Regions from separate parts of the Rhizobium sp. BR 362 genome, predicted to be linked through region 3. Evidence: predicted binding sites of a transcription regulator. Region 3 holds the regulator's gene; each other region holds the start of a gene.

Region 1 (3,882 bases), on a different contig from region 3:
ACGGCCGACACGCTGGCGTCGCTGCGCTATTGCCGCGATAACGGCCTGAAGATCGGTGCCGTCGTCAATGTCAAGGAATCGACCATAGCGCGCGAATCCGATGCGGTGTTCCCGATCATGGCCGGCCCCGAAATCGGCGTTGCCTCGACCAAGGCCTTCACCTGCCAGCTTGCCGTATTGGCGTCTCTTGCAATCGGCGCCGGCAAGGCTCGTGGCACAGTCAGCGCTGAAGACGAACAGGCGATGGTGGGTCATCTCGTCGAGATGCCGCGCATCATGGCCCGGGTGCTGAACATCATCCAGCCGCAGATGGAAAGCCTTGCCCGTGAAATATCGAAGTTCAACGACGTGCTTTATCTCGGCCGCGGCACCAGCTTCCCGCTCGCCATGGAAGGCGCGCTGAAGCTCAAGGAAATCTCCTACATCCATGCCGAAGGCTATGCTGCTGGCGAGCTGAAGCATGGTCCGATCGCGCTGATCGACGAGAACATGCCTGTGATCGTGATTGCGCCTTATGATCGCTTCTTCGACAAGACCGTCTCCAACATGCAGGAGGTGGCGGCACGTGGCGGCCGCATCATCTTCATCACCGACGAGGCGGGAGCTGCGGCTTCCACCTTACCGACCATGGCGACGATTACCCTGCCTGTCGTCGATGAAATCATCGCGCCGATGATCTTCTCGCTGCCGATCCAACTGCTCGCTTATCACACCGCTGTCTTCATGGGCACGGATGTCGATCAGCCACGCAACCTCGCCAAGTCGGTGACCGTCGAATAGACTGCATTCCCCACTCTTTTTTCTTAAAATAACGTCGTCGTGAACCGGGCTCGGATCCGGACCGACGGCGTGATTGGCGGGTTGTGCGACGCGCCGATTTCTGGCACGTTTCACATCGGAGATGGTGGGGGAATTTGCCGGTTAGCGGTGGCGACGGAACGGAGTTTTCGAACGGCGAATGTCTGAAAAACCCATCAAAATGTCTGTGGCAACGCGGATCAGAAATAATTTCCTGGCGGGCCTGATTATCTGCGCGCCGATCGCCATTACGCTCTGGCTCACTTGGTCCGTGGTCCACTGGGCCGATAGCTGGGTCAGGCCCTATATTCCGGCGCGCTACGATCCCGAGAGCTATCTGAATTTCGCCGTGCCCGGCACTGGCCTTGTGATCGCGATGATCTTCATCACGATCGTGGGTTTCCTCGCCAAAAACCTCATTGGTCAGAGCATCGTCCGCTTCGGCGAATCGATCGTGCAGCGCGTGCCTCTGGTGCGAACCATCTACAAGAGCGTGAAGCAGATTTTCGAAACCGTGCTGAAGGAGCAGGGCACGTCCTTCAAGAAGGTCGGCCTCATCGAATATCCGAGCCCGGGCCTCTGGTCGATGGTGTTCATCTCCACCGACGCCAAAGGTGAGATCGCCTCGAAGTTCAACGCCATGGGGCAAGACATGGTGGCCGTTTTCCTGCCGCCGACGCCGGTACCGACGGCCGGCTTCCTGGTGTTCGTTCCGCGTGAAAAAATCACGATCCTCGACATGAGCCCGGAAGATGGCGCCAAGCTGCTGATTTCCGGCGGCTTGGTCTCGCCGGAATATCGGGAAAAGCTGATCGGCAAGGAACTGCCGCAGCCGGCTCCCATCCCGGTAAAAACCTTGTCTTAGAGCAATTCCAGAGAAAGGTGCGCAGCGGTTTCCGTCCGGAATTGCGGAAAAACAATAGGCTAGAGCTGTTCCAAGATTCCGTGAAAAGCTGAATCGCTCCAAACTCACCTTTTCCTGATCTCTTCCTGTGTCGCCCACGCGTTTGGGGCGAGTTGTCATGTCCTTATCATGTTGCCGTCTTAGACCGTCTGCCGGAAAGGCAATCGGGCGCATCTCCTTATCGAAGGTCTGGGATCGACAGAGCCGGACGCATCGTCGACGCGGCTTTGCGGCCGGGTCTGGAGGTGAATGCCGTTCCAGCAAAAGGGCTTTTTCATCAGGAGGATATTGCCGTGAAAAACTTGCGTTCCATGACTTTGCCGCTGCTTTCCGCAGCGCTCGCCACTTTCGTTTTCGCTGCGCCGGCCGCAGCCTTCGCCGATAACTCCGTTACCGTCGGCAGCGTCACATTGGTCAACAAGGGCCGCGTCGCCGTCGGCCGCATTCCAGCCAATCTGCGCGACAAGTTCGGGGAGACCTTCGGCTCCGGTTCGGGCATGTCCATCGACACCAAGAGCTGGGTGCGTAATGCCGATGGTTCCTACAAGGGTTCGCTGTGGCTGCTGCCGGATCGCGGTTACAATGCGGTCGGCACGACGGACTATCGCCCGCGCCTCAACACCATAGACGTCCAGTTGACGCCGGTTGCTCCGGGCGCAACGCCGCCGGCCGGCAAGGAACAGGCTGGGGTTGATGCCAAGCTCGCCGACACAATGCTGCTGACCGACAACAAGGGCGCCGACACCAGTGGTCTCGACCCCGCTGACGGCAGCCGCAAGCCGGCTGACGGCATGCCGCTGCTGCCCGAGGCGCCGAATGGCAAGATCTCGCTCGACACCGAAGCCGTCGCCCGACTGCCTGATGGCACGATGTTCATCAGCGACGAATATGGCCCCTATATCTACCATTTCTCCGCGACTGGCCAAATGATGTCGGCGACGCAGCCGCCGGCGGCATTGCTGCCGATGCGTCACGGCGCTGTGAACTTCGCTTCGAACAACCCAGGTCCTGGCGAATCCGCTCCAGATCCGAAGGATCCGACCAGCGGCCGTCAGAACAATCAGGGCTTGGAAGGCATGTCCCTGACGCCGGACGGCAAGTTCCTGATTGCCGTGCTGCAGTCCGCAACCCGCCAGGATGGTGGCGATTCCAGCTCGACCCGCCAGAATACCCGCGCTTTGGTCTACGATGCCGCCGATCCTGCGCATCTGAAGCTCGTGCACGAATATGTCGTCCCGCTGCCGGTCTTCACCGACGCCAAGGGCAAGACGGCGGTCGCCGCTCAGAGCGAAATCGTGGCCCTCTCGCCGCAGACGTTCCTCATGCTGGCCCGCGACAGCAACAACGGTTACGGCGTGAAGGGCGATAAGTCGCTCTATCGCAGCATCGACATTGTCGATGTCTCCGGCGCAACCGATATTGTCGGCAGCCCATTCGATGCCGACAAGCCCGTCGCCGCCAAGGGCGTTCTCGATCCGTCTGTGAAGCCGGCTGCGGTCAGCCAGTTTATCGACATCAACGACAATGCCGATCTCGCTCGCTTCGGTCTCCACAATGGCGCCCCGAACGACCGCAACAATCTCTCCGAAAAGTGGGAAGCCATGTCGCTCCTGAGCGTCATGGATCCGAAGCTGCCGGACGATTACTTCCTGTTCGTCGCCAACGACAACGACTTCCTGACCCAGGACGGTTTCCAAGTTGGTGCGGCCTATAAGGGCGATGGCGGAGCCGATGTCGACACCATGTTCCAGGTGTTCCAGGTTACGATCCCCGGTCTTTCGGCCAAGTAACGGCCTTTGCTTCGGATGGACGCGATTGCCGCGTCCATCCATCTATCCCGCTCTCAGGAACCGGATCGCCTCGTCGCGACGGAAGAGATAGAGCAGGGTGCGGACCGCTATGCCACGCTCACCCGTGAGCTCCGGATCACGCTCGATGATGTAGGCGGCATCCTTGCGGGCGATTTCCAGGAGATCGGCATGGGCTTCGAGGCTGGCGATGCGGAAGCCCGGCGTTCCGGACTGGCGCGTGCCAAGCAACTCGCCTTCGCCACGCAGCTTCAGATCCTCCTCGGCAATGCGGAAACCATCCTCTGTGTCGCGCATGATCGAAAGCCGCGCATGACCGGTTTCACCCAACGGGCCCTTATAGAGCAGGATGCAGGTGGACGCCTCGTCGCC
Region 2 (3,882 bases), 400 kb from region 3:
GCGGCCGTCGCCGGCCGCCCTGCAGTCGGGATAGGGATCAGCCGCCGATGGCAGCCTTACGAACTTCAACAACGGCCTTGTAGAAGTCCGGGTTCACCTTGACATAGCCCTTGAAGTCGCCGCCTTCGATCGCCGAGAAGCACTTGGCGTCGGTGGTCGGGAGCTTCATGAAGAAGTCGGTCAGCTTGGCCTGCCATTCGGTGCCGAGAGCGTTGCGAACGACGAGCGGGCCGTTCGGGATCAGCGGCGAACGCCAGACTTCGACAAGCTTGTTCGGGTCGACAGCGCCCTTGTCGACTTCCTTGCGGAAGGTGCCGGAGGTGTAGCCGTCTTTGAAATCGCCGAGGCCCGAAGAGTCGTCAACGGCAACGTCGACCTTGCCGTCATAGGCGGCGAGCAGGTTGTTCTCGTGACCGCCGTTGAACTGGGTCGAAGCGAAGAACTTGTCGTTCGGCATGCCGGTGGTCTTCGGAATCTGCGTCAGCGGAACGAGGTAGCCGGAGGTGGAGTCCGGATCGGCGTAGCCGAGCTTCTTGCCCTTGGCGTCAGCGATCGTCTTGATGCCGGAGGACTTCAGAGCAAGACCGATCGAATAGTAGCCGGTCGAACCGTCCGTCTGCTGCGTGGTCAGGATCGGGGTAACGGCGTTCGGGTCCTTGATGTAGGTGGCCGCATAGCCGGAAGCGCCGAGTTCGGCGAAGTCAAGCGTGCCGCCGAGCAGGCCCTGGATAACGCCGTCATAGTCGGCAGCCGGGAACAGCGATACCTTTTCGAAACCGAACTCCTTCTTCAGGTGGTCGGCAAGGCAAGAATAGTTGCGCAGGCGGTCGGCTTCGTTTTCGCCGCCGAGAATACCGACGCGGAATTCCTTGATGTCCTGAGCGGCAGCGCCGCCAGCGAGCGCGAGAAGCGCCGTGGCTGCGAGAAGGGTCTTCTTCAACATGGGTTCGTCTCCTGATTAACCGGTGTCCCCGGATGCCTTCGGTCTGGAAGAAATGCGCCCTTGACGTGGGCCTTCGATCGCGGCCGGCTCCCTCAGAGACCGGCCAGTGCCAGCGGTTGTGGGCCGGCAGATTCGTTTGCCGCGGCTTGCGCGGGCTGATCGGAAAGATTGATGGCGGTCGACGTCATCGTCTCGTCGACACCGGCGCCATCCTTGTCGGTGCCGTAGATTTCCTTGACGGCCGCAGCCGTCAGTTCCGCCGGCTTGCCGTCGAAGACGACGCGGCCTGCGGCCATGCCGACGATGCGTTCGCAATAGTTGCGCGCCGTATCCAGCGTGTGCAGGTTGGTGATGACCGTGATGCCCTCGCGCTCGTTGATGTCGCGCAGCGCGTCCATGACGATCTTGGCGTTCAGCGGATCGAGCGAGGCAATCGGCTCGTCGGCGAGCATCATCTTCGGCTGCTGCATCAGGGCGCGGGCAATGGCGACACGCTGCTGCTGACCGCCGGACAGCGTGCCGGCCATCTGTAATGCCGTCTGCTCGATACCGAGGCGCTCAAGCGCGGCGATCGCCTCGATGCGCTCTTCGCGGCTGAAGATGGAGAGCAGGCTGAGCGCCGTCGAACGCTGGTTCAGGCGGCCGAGCATGACGTTGGTCAGCACGTCGAGGCGGGGAACCAGGTTGAACTGCTGAAAGATCATGGCGCAATCGCGCTGCCAGTTGCGCAATGCGCGACCGCGCAGCTTGGAGACTTCGATACCGGCGAAATGGATGGAGCCGGAGCTTGGATCGGCGAGACGGTTGATCATGCGCAGCAGCGTGGACTTGCCCGCGCCCGAGCGGCCGATGACGCCGACCATCTGTCCCTGCGGAATGTCCAGCGTTACGGAATCGACAGCGAGCTTGTTTCCGAACCGGCGCGAGACATTCTTCAGCTCGAACATGAGGCTTTCCCTTTCGCGGCTGCCCGGCTCCGCAACAAACGTTGACGTTGGTGCCGCGGAAACCTGTTGGACGAGCGCATGACCTTGCGTTTCGAGGTCGCCACGCGCTGAGCATGAGCAACGCATTATTCCCGGTTCATGAAGCTCCAATGTCAGATTTGTGTAACTGCTGTTACAATTCCCCGCCGTTTTGCTGCCTTGCGTTACGACATGCAAAAGCCCGAAAACCGAGGGGTTTCCGGGCTTCGGAATGAATTCTAGTCAGGATTGTGTCATGCGCCGTAGCGGATGAGGAACTCCTCGGCCGAAAGGGCGCGAAAGTCGTCGAGCGCGGTGCGCAAGGTGGCGTGATCCCAATCCCACCAGGCCAGCTTGTCCATGCGCTCGCCGACGGCTTCGGTGAAGCGCTGGCGGATGAGCTTGGCCGGCACGCCGCCGACGATCGTATAGGGGGCGACATCCTTGGAGACGACCGCGCCGGCGCCGATGACCGCGCCGTTGCCGACGGAGACACCCGGCAGAATGGTGGCGCCATGGCCGATCCAGACGTCATGGCCGATGGTCACGCGATGATCGCGCCGCCAGGTGAAGAAATCCGTCTCCATATCGGCATCGGGCCAATAGTCGGCAGCGCGATAGGTGAAATGATGCAGCGTCGCCCGCCAGGTCGGATGGTTCGTGGCGTTGATGCGCACCGCGGCAGCGATGTTGACGAACTTGCCGATCGTCGCGCACCAGACTGCGCCATCCTGCATGATGTAGGAATAGTCGCCGATCTCGGTTTCATCGATCCGGCAGCGGTCGGAGACTTCGGTATAACGGCCGAGCGTCGAGTTGCTGACGCTGGCCGAGGGGCTGATGAAGGGCGTTTCGCCCAATTTGCGGCTCATGCGGCGGACTTCCTGGGTGAAAATTGCGACACATCGAGAATGCGGCTGCCGACGGCTTCGCGCACCTCCTCGTCATGGAAGATGCCGAGCAGGGCGACGCCCGCCTTTTTTTTCTTTTCGATCATGTCGACAACGACGGCACGATTCCTGGCGTCGAGAGAGGCGGTCGGCTCGTCGAGCAGCAGAATGGCGTGATCGGTGATGAAGCCGCGGGCGATATTGACGCGCTGCTGTTCGCCGCCGGAGAAGGTGGCGGGCGGCAATTGCCAAAGCTCTTCCGGCAGGTTGAGTTGCGCAAGCAGGGCGCCCGCCCGTTCGCGGGCGATCTCGGCACTTGCGCCACGCGCCAGCAGCGGCTCGGCAACGACGTCGATGGCGGCAACGCGCGGCACGGTGCGCAGGAACTGGCTGACATAGCCCATGGTATGGCGGCGAACTTCCAGCACGGTGCGCGGATCGGCGGCCGCGAGGTCGACGATTCTTTCCCGATGCGTCACCAGGATCTGCCCGCTATCGACGGCGTAGTTGCCGTAGATCATCTTCAGGAGCGAGCTCTTGCCGATACCGGAAGGGCCGCCGAGCACCACGCATTCGCCCGATGCGACCGAGAAGGAGACATCGGCGACGACCGGCAGGCGAATGCCGTCGCGCAGGTGCATGGTGAAGCTCTTGAAGACTTCGGAAACGACGAGGGGAGTTGCCATGGCTTTAAACCTGCAGGATCGAGGAGACGAGCAGTTGCGTATAGGGCTCGCGCGGATCGTCGAGCACGCGGTCGGTGAGACCATGCTCGATCACTCCGCCGTCCTTCATGACCATCATGCGGTGCGAGAGCAGGCGGGCGACGGCAAGATCGTGCGTGACGATGATGGCCGATAGGCCGAGATCGTTGACGAGGCCGCGCACGAGATCGAGCAGGCGAGCCTGCACCGATACGTCGAGGCCGCCGGTCGGCTCGTCCATGAACACCAGCCGCGGGCCGGTGACCAGATTGCGGGCGATCTGCAGGCGCTGGCGCATGCCTCCGGAGAAGGCGCGAGGCTGGTCATCGATGCGGTCGGCATCGATCTCCACGCGCTCCAGCCAGTCGATGGCCGTGTTG
Region 3 (3,882 bases):
GAAACCTTCCAGATACTTTTCCTGGCCGCCGGCAGCGATCGTCGCGATCGTCCGCCCATGGAAGGCGCCTTCGAAGGTGATGATATGGTATTTCTCCGGATGACCCTTGGAGAATTGATAGCGCCGTGCCGTCTTGATGGCGCATTCCAGCGCCTCGGCTCCGGAATTGGTGAAGAACACCTTATCGGCGAAGGTGGCGTCGGTCAGGCGCTTCGACAATTTTTCCTGGCCGGGCACCTCATAGAGGTTGGAGAGGTGCCAGACCTTGTCGGCCTGCGCCTTCAGTTCTGCAACCAGATGGGGATGGGCGTGGCCAAGCGAATTCACCGCGACGCCCGCAGCGAAATCGAGATAGCGCTCGCCGGTCTCCGTGATCAGCCACACGCCCTCGCCTCGCTCGAACCGCAGCGGAGCACGCATGTAGGTGTCATAAAGCGGCGCGGTTTCAGCCATAGCGCATTCTCCTCGATCACAACCTTTAGGGCCAATCGTTTCCTCGCGTGAAACGGGCCCTGGAAAATCAAAAATGCCGCCTCTCGGCGGCATGGGCACTATTGATGTTTTGCACTGCGATGTCAACAAAACTGGCGATTTAGCAGGTGCGGCAGAGCGCCTCTTGGCAGAGGCCATGTCTTCGACAACTTATATTGCATAAATGCCACTCACGTATAGCAAGTTGGGGAAAACCTCGAAATCGATTCCTCAAGATTCCCGCGACTCTTGTCACGGAGTCAGCCTCACACTAGGTTAAAAACCAATTACTAGACTGCATGCGGCGGAACTAGTCACCACAATTTTTAAGCGTTTCACGCCTCGACCCAATGCGAGGCAATGGTGAGGGATTCTGCCATCAGAAACGCGACAGCGGAGACAGGGCATGAATTGGACAGACGAACGCGTCGAGAAGCTGAAAAAGCTGTGGTCCGAAGGTTTGAGCGCCAGCCAGATCGCGGCACAGCTCGGTGGTGTCAGCCGTAATGCCGTCATTGGCAAAGTGCATCGCTTGAGCCTGCCGGGCCGAGCGAAAGCCGGTGGCGCAGCAACCGCAGCTCGAGCGCCGAAGCGCAATACCTCGGCCCCGCGGGCGCCGAATTACGCCTCGCGCGTTGCAACCCGCACGGTTACCCGCCAGCAGGGTGCGACGATGCTCAAGGAAGAGGTCGAGATCGATACGGTCCACGAGATCGAATACCGTCCGGCTGCCAATGTGGTCGTTCCGATCTCGCGCCGCCTCGGCCTGACGGAGCTCACAGAGCGCACGTGCAAGTGGCCGGTCGGCGACCCGCTGAAGGACGATTTTCACTTCTGCGGCAATGACAGCCCGGACTCTTCGCCCTACTGCACCTATCATCAGCGGCTGGCCTACCAGCCGGTGCATGACCGGCGTCGGGCCGCGCACTAAACCAGTGCTAACCACATGAAAAACGGGCCGAAAGGCCCGTTTTCTGTTTCCGCCCTGTCCGATGACCGGTCGAGTTGCCCCGATCAGGCCTCCATGGAATAACCCGCGCCGCGAACGGTACGGATGACATCCTGCATATTGGAGAAATTGAGCGCCTTGCGCAGGCGGCCGACATGCACGTCGACGGTGCGTTCGTCGACATAGATATCATGCCCCCATACGCCGTCGAGCAATTGGGAGCGCGAAAAGACGCGGCCGGGCGAGGACATCAGGAATTCCAGCAGCCGGAATTCCGTCGGCCCCAACCGCACTTCGCGGCTCTTGCGGTGGACACGATGGGTCTCGCGGTCCAGCTCGATATCGCCGCAGCGCAGTACCGTCGACAGAACCTCGGGGCGGGCGCGGCGCAGCATCGCCTTGACGCGGGCCATCAGCTCCGGCGTCGAAAACGGCTTGACCACATAGTCGTCTGCGCCGGTGGAAAGGCCGCGCACCCGCTCGCTCTCTTCACCGCGGGCCGTCAGCATGATGATCGGCAGGCGCTCCGTCTCCGGCCGCATACGCAGCCGGCGGCAGAGCTCGATGCCGGACACGCCAGGGAGCATCCAATCGAGGATCAGAAGATCGGGGATGCGCTCCTGGAGGCGCAGCTCGGCTTCGTCGCCTCTCAGGATGGTGTCGACCTCGAAGCCTTCCGCCTCGAGATTATAGCGCAGCAGAACGCTTAGCGCTTCCTCGTCTTCTACAACAGCTACTCTCGGAACCATGCGCCTCTGGTCTCCTTCTCTTGGGGTCTACTTTATTCCGTCACCGCACCCACGGTGTTGGCGGTATCGTCCTTCGGACGCTCGCCTTCCGGCTGGGCGCCGGTCGCCATGTAATAGATCGTCTCGGCAATGTTGGTGGCATGATCGCCGATGCGCTCGATGTTCTTGGCGCAGAAGAGAAGATGCGTGCAGGTGGTGATGTTGCGCGGATCTTCCATCATGTAAGTCAGCATTTCGCGGAAGAGCGAGGTGTACATGGCATCGATTTCCTCGTCGCGCTCACGGATCGACACGGCCTTGTCAGGCGAACGGGTCGTGTAGACGTCGAGCACTTCCTTGAGCTGAACGAGGGCCAGTTCGGAGAGATGTTCGATGCCGCGGGCGAGACGACGCGGAACGCCGGTGCCCTGCACGGCGATGACGCGCTTTGCGGTGTTCTTGCCGAGATCGCCGACGCGCTCCAGATCGGAGGCAATGCGGATGGAGCCCATGATTTCACGAAGGTCGGCAGCCATCGGCTGGCGGCGAGCGATGGTGACGATCGCCTTGTCGCCGACTTCGCGTTCTGCATGGTCGAGAATGACGTCGTCGGAAATGACCTTCTGCGCCAGGGCGGCATCGCCGTTGACCAGCGCGCGAACGCTGTCGCTGACCATCTGCTCTGCCAGGCCGCCCATTTCGGAAATGCGGCGCGTCAGGAATTTCAGGTCTTCGTCATATGCAGAGAGAATGTGTGTAGAGACCATTTTTCTATCCTCAAGGTGAATGATGTGAAGAAAGCCGCGCGGGGAGCATCATCAGCCAAAACGGCCCATGATGTAATCCTGCGTGCGGAAATCATCGGGATTGGTGAACATCTTATCGGTATCGTTCTCCTCGACCAGATGACCGAGATGAAACATTGCGGTGCGCTGCGAAACGCGGGCTGCTTGCTGCATGGAATGCGTCACGATGACGATCGTGAAATTTTCCCGCAGCTCATGAATGAGTTCCTCGACTTTGGCGGTGGCGATCGGATCGAGCGCCGAGCACGGCTCGTCCATGAGAATGACCTCCGGACTGACGGCGACGGCGCGGGCGATGCAGAGGCGTTGCTGCTGGCCGCCGGAAAGGCTGGTGCCGGCCTCGAAAAGCCGATCCTTCACCTCGCCCCAGAGCCCGGCCTTCTGCAGGCTGGTTTCGACGATATGGTCGAGATCGGCCTTGGACCGATGCAGCCCGTGGATACGCGGGCCATAGGCGACATTCTCGTATATCGACTTCGGAAACGGATTGGGCTTCTGGAACACCATGCCGACGCGGGCGCGCAGCTCGACGACATCGATGGCGTTGTCATAGACATCCTGATCGTCGAGCATGATCTTGCCGGTGACGCGGCAGGTGTCGATCGTGTCGTTCATGCGGTTGAGGCAACGCAGGAAGGTGGACTTGCCGCAGCCGGAGGGGCCGATCAGCGCGGTGACGGTATTGGCGCGAATGTTCAGATCCACGTCGAACAGCGCGCGCTTGTCGCCGTAGTGGACCGACACGGCCTGGCCGATCATCTTGTAGGGGATCGTCATCATCTTCTTGGCCAGTGCTTTTTCGCTCGCGGCTTCCGTCATCATGTTCATTCCATCGTCTCCTGTCACCAACGCCGCTCAAAGCGACGGCGCAGCAGGATGGCTCCGATGTTCATCGCAACAAGGAAGAAGAGCAGGACGATAATGGCCC
Region 4 (3,882 bases), on a different contig from region 3:
CTTGTTGCCGAGTGCGCTGGAGAGCATGGCGAGATAGGCGCTGGCGCCCGAATTGGACTGCGTTGCCGAAGTCATGAGAAACTTCACCGATCCATTCTTCACGGCCGCCAATATGTCCTTCATGAAGACCGGCTTGCCGATCCAGCCGAGTGCCTGCGCCTTGGATTTGCGCACGCCGAGAATAACAGGCGTCTGCGCCACCGAGGTCAGGGTCTTCACGCGGCGTTTGGTGTCGAACATATCGACCCAGACGCTTGACGCCGGCCAGACGGCGTCCTGTTCGACGCCTTTGTCGCTCTGCAGCGCCAGCCCGATATCGAGCGTGCCCTCGTAGGTGAAGCTACAGGTCGCGCTCTTCTGTTTGCAGAACTCTTCGACGATCGGCTGGATAACGGTGTTTTCCGAGCCGGAGATGATCGAGAACTTCGGTCCCGCGCCGGAATTGCAGCCCGTCAGGCCAAGGACAGCCGTCAGCGCCAGGCCGATGAGAAATGTGCGGATCATCATGCCGCTCATCGCGCCTCGATCATCGCCTTCTTGAGTTCGACGGTCATTTTCTCCATTTGCTGCTCGGCCTCGGCCCGCTTCCTGCGGCCCTCCTCCTGCACCTTGAGGACGCCGTTGATCGTATCGATCAGGTCGCGGTTGGCGGCGGCGAGCGTATCGATATCGACGATGCCGCGCTGCGACTGCTGTTCGATGGCAATCGCCTGGTCCTTCATCATCTCGGATGCCTGGCGGATCATGTCGTTGGTGGCGTCGGTCACGGTCTTCTGCAATTCGAGTGCCGTTTTTTGGCGCGACAGCCCGAGCAGGATCACCATCTTCTGCTTCCAGGCGGGCACCGTCAGCGCCGAGGTCGCCTGCAGGTTCTCGATCAGCGTCTCGTCGCCAGCCTGCACGATGCGGATCTGCGGCAACTGCTGAATGCCGAGCTGGCGTGCCTGCTGCAGGTAGAATGCCCGCTTCTCCAGCCGGTCGAGCGCCTGCAGGCTGTCCTGATAGGTCTGTGCCTCCAGCATGCCGCCGCCGGGATTGGCCGCCGCTGCATCGGCGGCACTTTTCAGCTTCGGCAGTTCGACACTGCGAAAATGCTCTGCGAAGGTCTTGCCGGCCTGGACGTAGGCGTCGAGCTGCAGGATCGACTGCTTCGTCTCCTCGTGGAGATCGTCGAGAAGTGCGATGTCGCGGCGCAGCGTATCCTTGTGCCGGTCGAGCTCGAGGCCGATGCGGTCGATCTGACCGGCCACATCCTCGAACTCTTCCTTGAAGCGCTCCAGCCTCGCCCTGAACGACGAGAATATCTTGGAAAGAAAACCCTCATCCTTCAGCGATGCCGGGTCGAGCTTCTTCGACTTGATGATGATATCGGTCAGCAGCTTGCCGACTTCGCCAAGATCCCTATTGCGGACCTCGCGCAAAATCCTGTCGGAATAGTCGGAGACGGACTGCTGAGCGCGGTCTCCATAGACCGAAATGCCGGCGCGGTCGTTCAGATCGATGGTGTCGCCGATGCGGGCAATTTCCGCCGGATCGGCGGCGACAACCGGCAAAGCGGCGTTGGAGGCGGTGGCGAGATCAGTATTGGCCATAGGTCGTGCTTTCTCGTCTATCAACACGGGACCGTCTGCGGAGCGCCTGCCGATTGTTCTCTCAATAAGCGACGCGGCCCGCATGGCCCGCTACAATTCCAGATCGGCACAGCAGGACATGAGACTAATCACGGCGTGCCGAGCGGCTCACAGAATAGTGAAGCTTCGAATACAGTTTTATGACGAAGATTTGCCTTGTGGCGCGCGCCCTGACAAAGCCTATTGGCAGGCCTTGGTGTCGAGCACTTCAAGCTTAGAGAGCTTGCCGGTGAGCACGAAATCACCATAGTCCATGGTGAGGTCGCGCGTGATGCCGTTTTCGTAGAGCTTGAATGACATGCGGTAGACCGGAATGGCGTCGCCCTTGGACTTGTCGTTGAAATAGGCGACGGTCACCGGCCAGAACGGCGTCTTGGCGAACATGCCTGCCTTGTCGGCATCGGGATCGTCCGTGGCGGGCGTCGACTGCTTGCCGACGACGGTTGTCGCGATCAACGACTTGTCGCCATCGTCGGAGCCGTCAAAAACCTCGGCCTCGAAGAAATTCTTACCGAGCTTGGCATTGTGGATGATGTCGAGCATATGTTCCGTCGGAAAGCGGCTCTGGATGAGCTGCACCTGCCTGGCCTGCGGCTGGGTCAGATCGACCTTGATGCCCTGCTGATCGTCGGCCGCCGCACCGCGCACATCCTTGTCGAGCTGATCGTCCGTGTAGGACTTGGTCTCGAAGCGGAACGTGCGCTTGGTGAGATCCTCGAATGTGGTCGTCTGCTGGTCGCTGACGCGCGTCGAGTCACCCGTGTCGATCTGCGTGACAAAGCGGAAATTGGTGGTGAAACCGGTGCAATCGGAACCGTCGAATTCATAGACCATTCGGCCGAACATGCCGGCTATGCCCGACCGGTCGGAGGCATCCTTCAGTTCGAGATCGTAGACGGCGCGATGCGCGATCAACCCGCTCGGACCCGCAGCGGCGGCGGGTGCGGCCAGAGACGCGACGCCCAAACTCGAAATAACAACGGCGGCAAGACTCGAGCGGAACATTCATTATCTCCTGTTGGACTCGCACGCGATGCTATAAGAACGCTTCGGCTAGAGTGAGGCGGGCCGTCATCAATTCGTCATCTCGCTCTGCCTTTTGATTTGGCGTGATCTCGTCCAAGATCGCTTCGCGTATTTCGGAATCGCGCTTAAATCGAGGCTGCCTTTCCCGGCAAAGGGAATTTAAGCTTGATGCCGGATTTTTGAAGATTTTACAACAAAACGGGAGATGAAAATGTCCGACGCTATCGAGAGCCGTCTGAAGGAGCTTGGCTTCGTCCTGCCGCAGGCCGCTGCGCCGGCCGCCAACTATGTGCCCTATGTCATCAGCGACAATCTTCTTTATCTGTCCGGGCAGTTGCCGATGGAAAACGGCAAGCTCGGCGTCACCGGCCTCCTCGGCAGGGATGTCGACGTTGCCGGCGGCCAACGCGCAGCCGAGCTTTGCGCCATCAATATCCTGGCCCAAGCGAAGGCGGCCTTGAACGGCGATCTCGGCCGCATTAAGCGCATCATCAAGCTGAACGGCTTCGTCGCCTCGGCACCCGAATTCGTCGAACAACATCTTGTGATCAACGGCGCCTCCAATCTTCTGGCAAATGTACTTGGCGACGCTGGCAAGCATGCGCGCGCCGCAGTCGGCATGGCGGCGCTGCCGCTCAATGCCGCTGTCGAGATCGATGCCATCATGGAAATCGCATAATGTGCAAGATTGCCTGGCTTACCGAACGTCCTGTCGCCCATCGCGGCTATCACGACATGAACAAGCAGGTTTGGGAAAACACGCTATCGGCTTTTGCGCGGGCGATCGAGGCGGGTTTTTCCATCGAATGCGATCTGCATTATGCCGCCGACGGCGTTCCGGTCGTCTTTCATGACGACGACCTGCAGCGCGTCTGCAATCTTCCCGGCCAGCTTCGCGACCGCACTTCGCCCGAACTCGGCCTGCTTTCGATCGGCGGCACCAATGACAAGGTCCCGACGCTGAAACAGCTCCTCAGGCTCTGCGACGGCAAGGTGCCACTGGTGCTGGAACTCAAGGGCCGCGAAGGCGACGACGAGGGCTTTGCGGAATCCGTGCTGGAAGTGCTGGAAGGCTACAAGGGTCATGTCGCGCTGATGAGCTTCGACCATTGGCTGCTCAAGGACCTGAAGGCGCTCAACGCACCCTACCCTATCGGCCTGACGGCGGATGGAAATGAGCCCGAGACATTTTTTAAGCATGACGAAGCCATGCAGCTTGGGCTAG

The links. The regulator PhoB, encoded in region 3, activates phosphate uptake and scavenging genes when phosphate is short. The targets are predictions, from matches to a motif close to TGTCATNNANCTGTCAT.
Positions count from the first base shown of each region.
Region 1: a site for PhoB is predicted at 1,817-1,833, ahead of QDY28_RS19330 (esterase-like activity of phytase family protein). Genes of this name have one in related genera too.
Region 2: a site for PhoB is predicted at 2,029-2,045, ahead of phnC (phosphonate ABC transporter ATP-binding protein). Genes of this name have one in related genera too.
Region 4: a site for PhoB is predicted at 1,761-1,777, ahead of QDY28_RS23695 (toxic anion resistance protein). Genes of this name have one in related genera too.

Region 1 covers NZ_JARWGH010000016.1:39,733-43,614, reverse strand. The annotation lists gene glmS (glutamine--fructose-6-phosphate transaminase (isomerizing)) at 1-780, shown strand, start outside; gene QDY28_RS19335 (DUF502 domain-containing protein) at 959-1,663, shown strand; gene QDY28_RS19330 (esterase-like activity of phytase family protein) at 1,996-3,492, shown strand; gene recG (ATP-dependent DNA helicase RecG) at 3,535-3,882, opposite strand, start outside.
Region 2 covers NZ_JARWGH010000004.1:9,378-13,259, forward strand. The annotation lists gene phnD (phosphonate ABC transporter substrate-binding protein) at 38-943, opposite strand; gene phnC (phosphonate ABC transporter ATP-binding protein) at 1,036-1,890, opposite strand; gene QDY28_RS06555 (DapH/DapD/GlmU-related protein) at 2,163-2,780, opposite strand; gene phnL (phosphonate C-P lyase system protein PhnL) at 2,777-3,484, opposite strand; gene phnK (phosphonate C-P lyase system protein PhnK) at 3,489-3,882, opposite strand, start outside.
Region 3 covers NZ_JARWGH010000004.1:406,199-410,080, reverse strand. The annotation lists gene QDY28_RS08595 (aspartate aminotransferase family protein) at 1-453, opposite strand, end outside; gene QDY28_RS08590 (GcrA family cell cycle regulator) at 878-1,402, shown strand; gene phoB (phosphate regulon transcriptional regulator PhoB) at 1,486-2,169, opposite strand; gene phoU (phosphate signaling complex protein PhoU) at 2,202-2,915, opposite strand; gene pstB (phosphate ABC transporter ATP-binding protein PstB) at 2,967-3,782, opposite strand; gene pstA (phosphate ABC transporter permease PstA) at 3,797-3,882, opposite strand, start outside.
Region 4 covers NZ_JARWGH010000027.1:18,836-22,717, forward strand. The annotation lists gene QDY28_RS23690 (substrate-binding domain-containing protein) at 1-516, opposite strand, end outside; gene QDY28_RS23695 (toxic anion resistance protein) at 513-1,592, opposite strand; gene QDY28_RS23700 (cell envelope integrity EipB family protein) at 1,812-2,636, opposite strand; gene QDY28_RS23705 (RidA family protein) at 2,869-3,336, shown strand; gene QDY28_RS23710 (glycerophosphodiester phosphodiesterase) at 3,336-3,882, shown strand, end outside.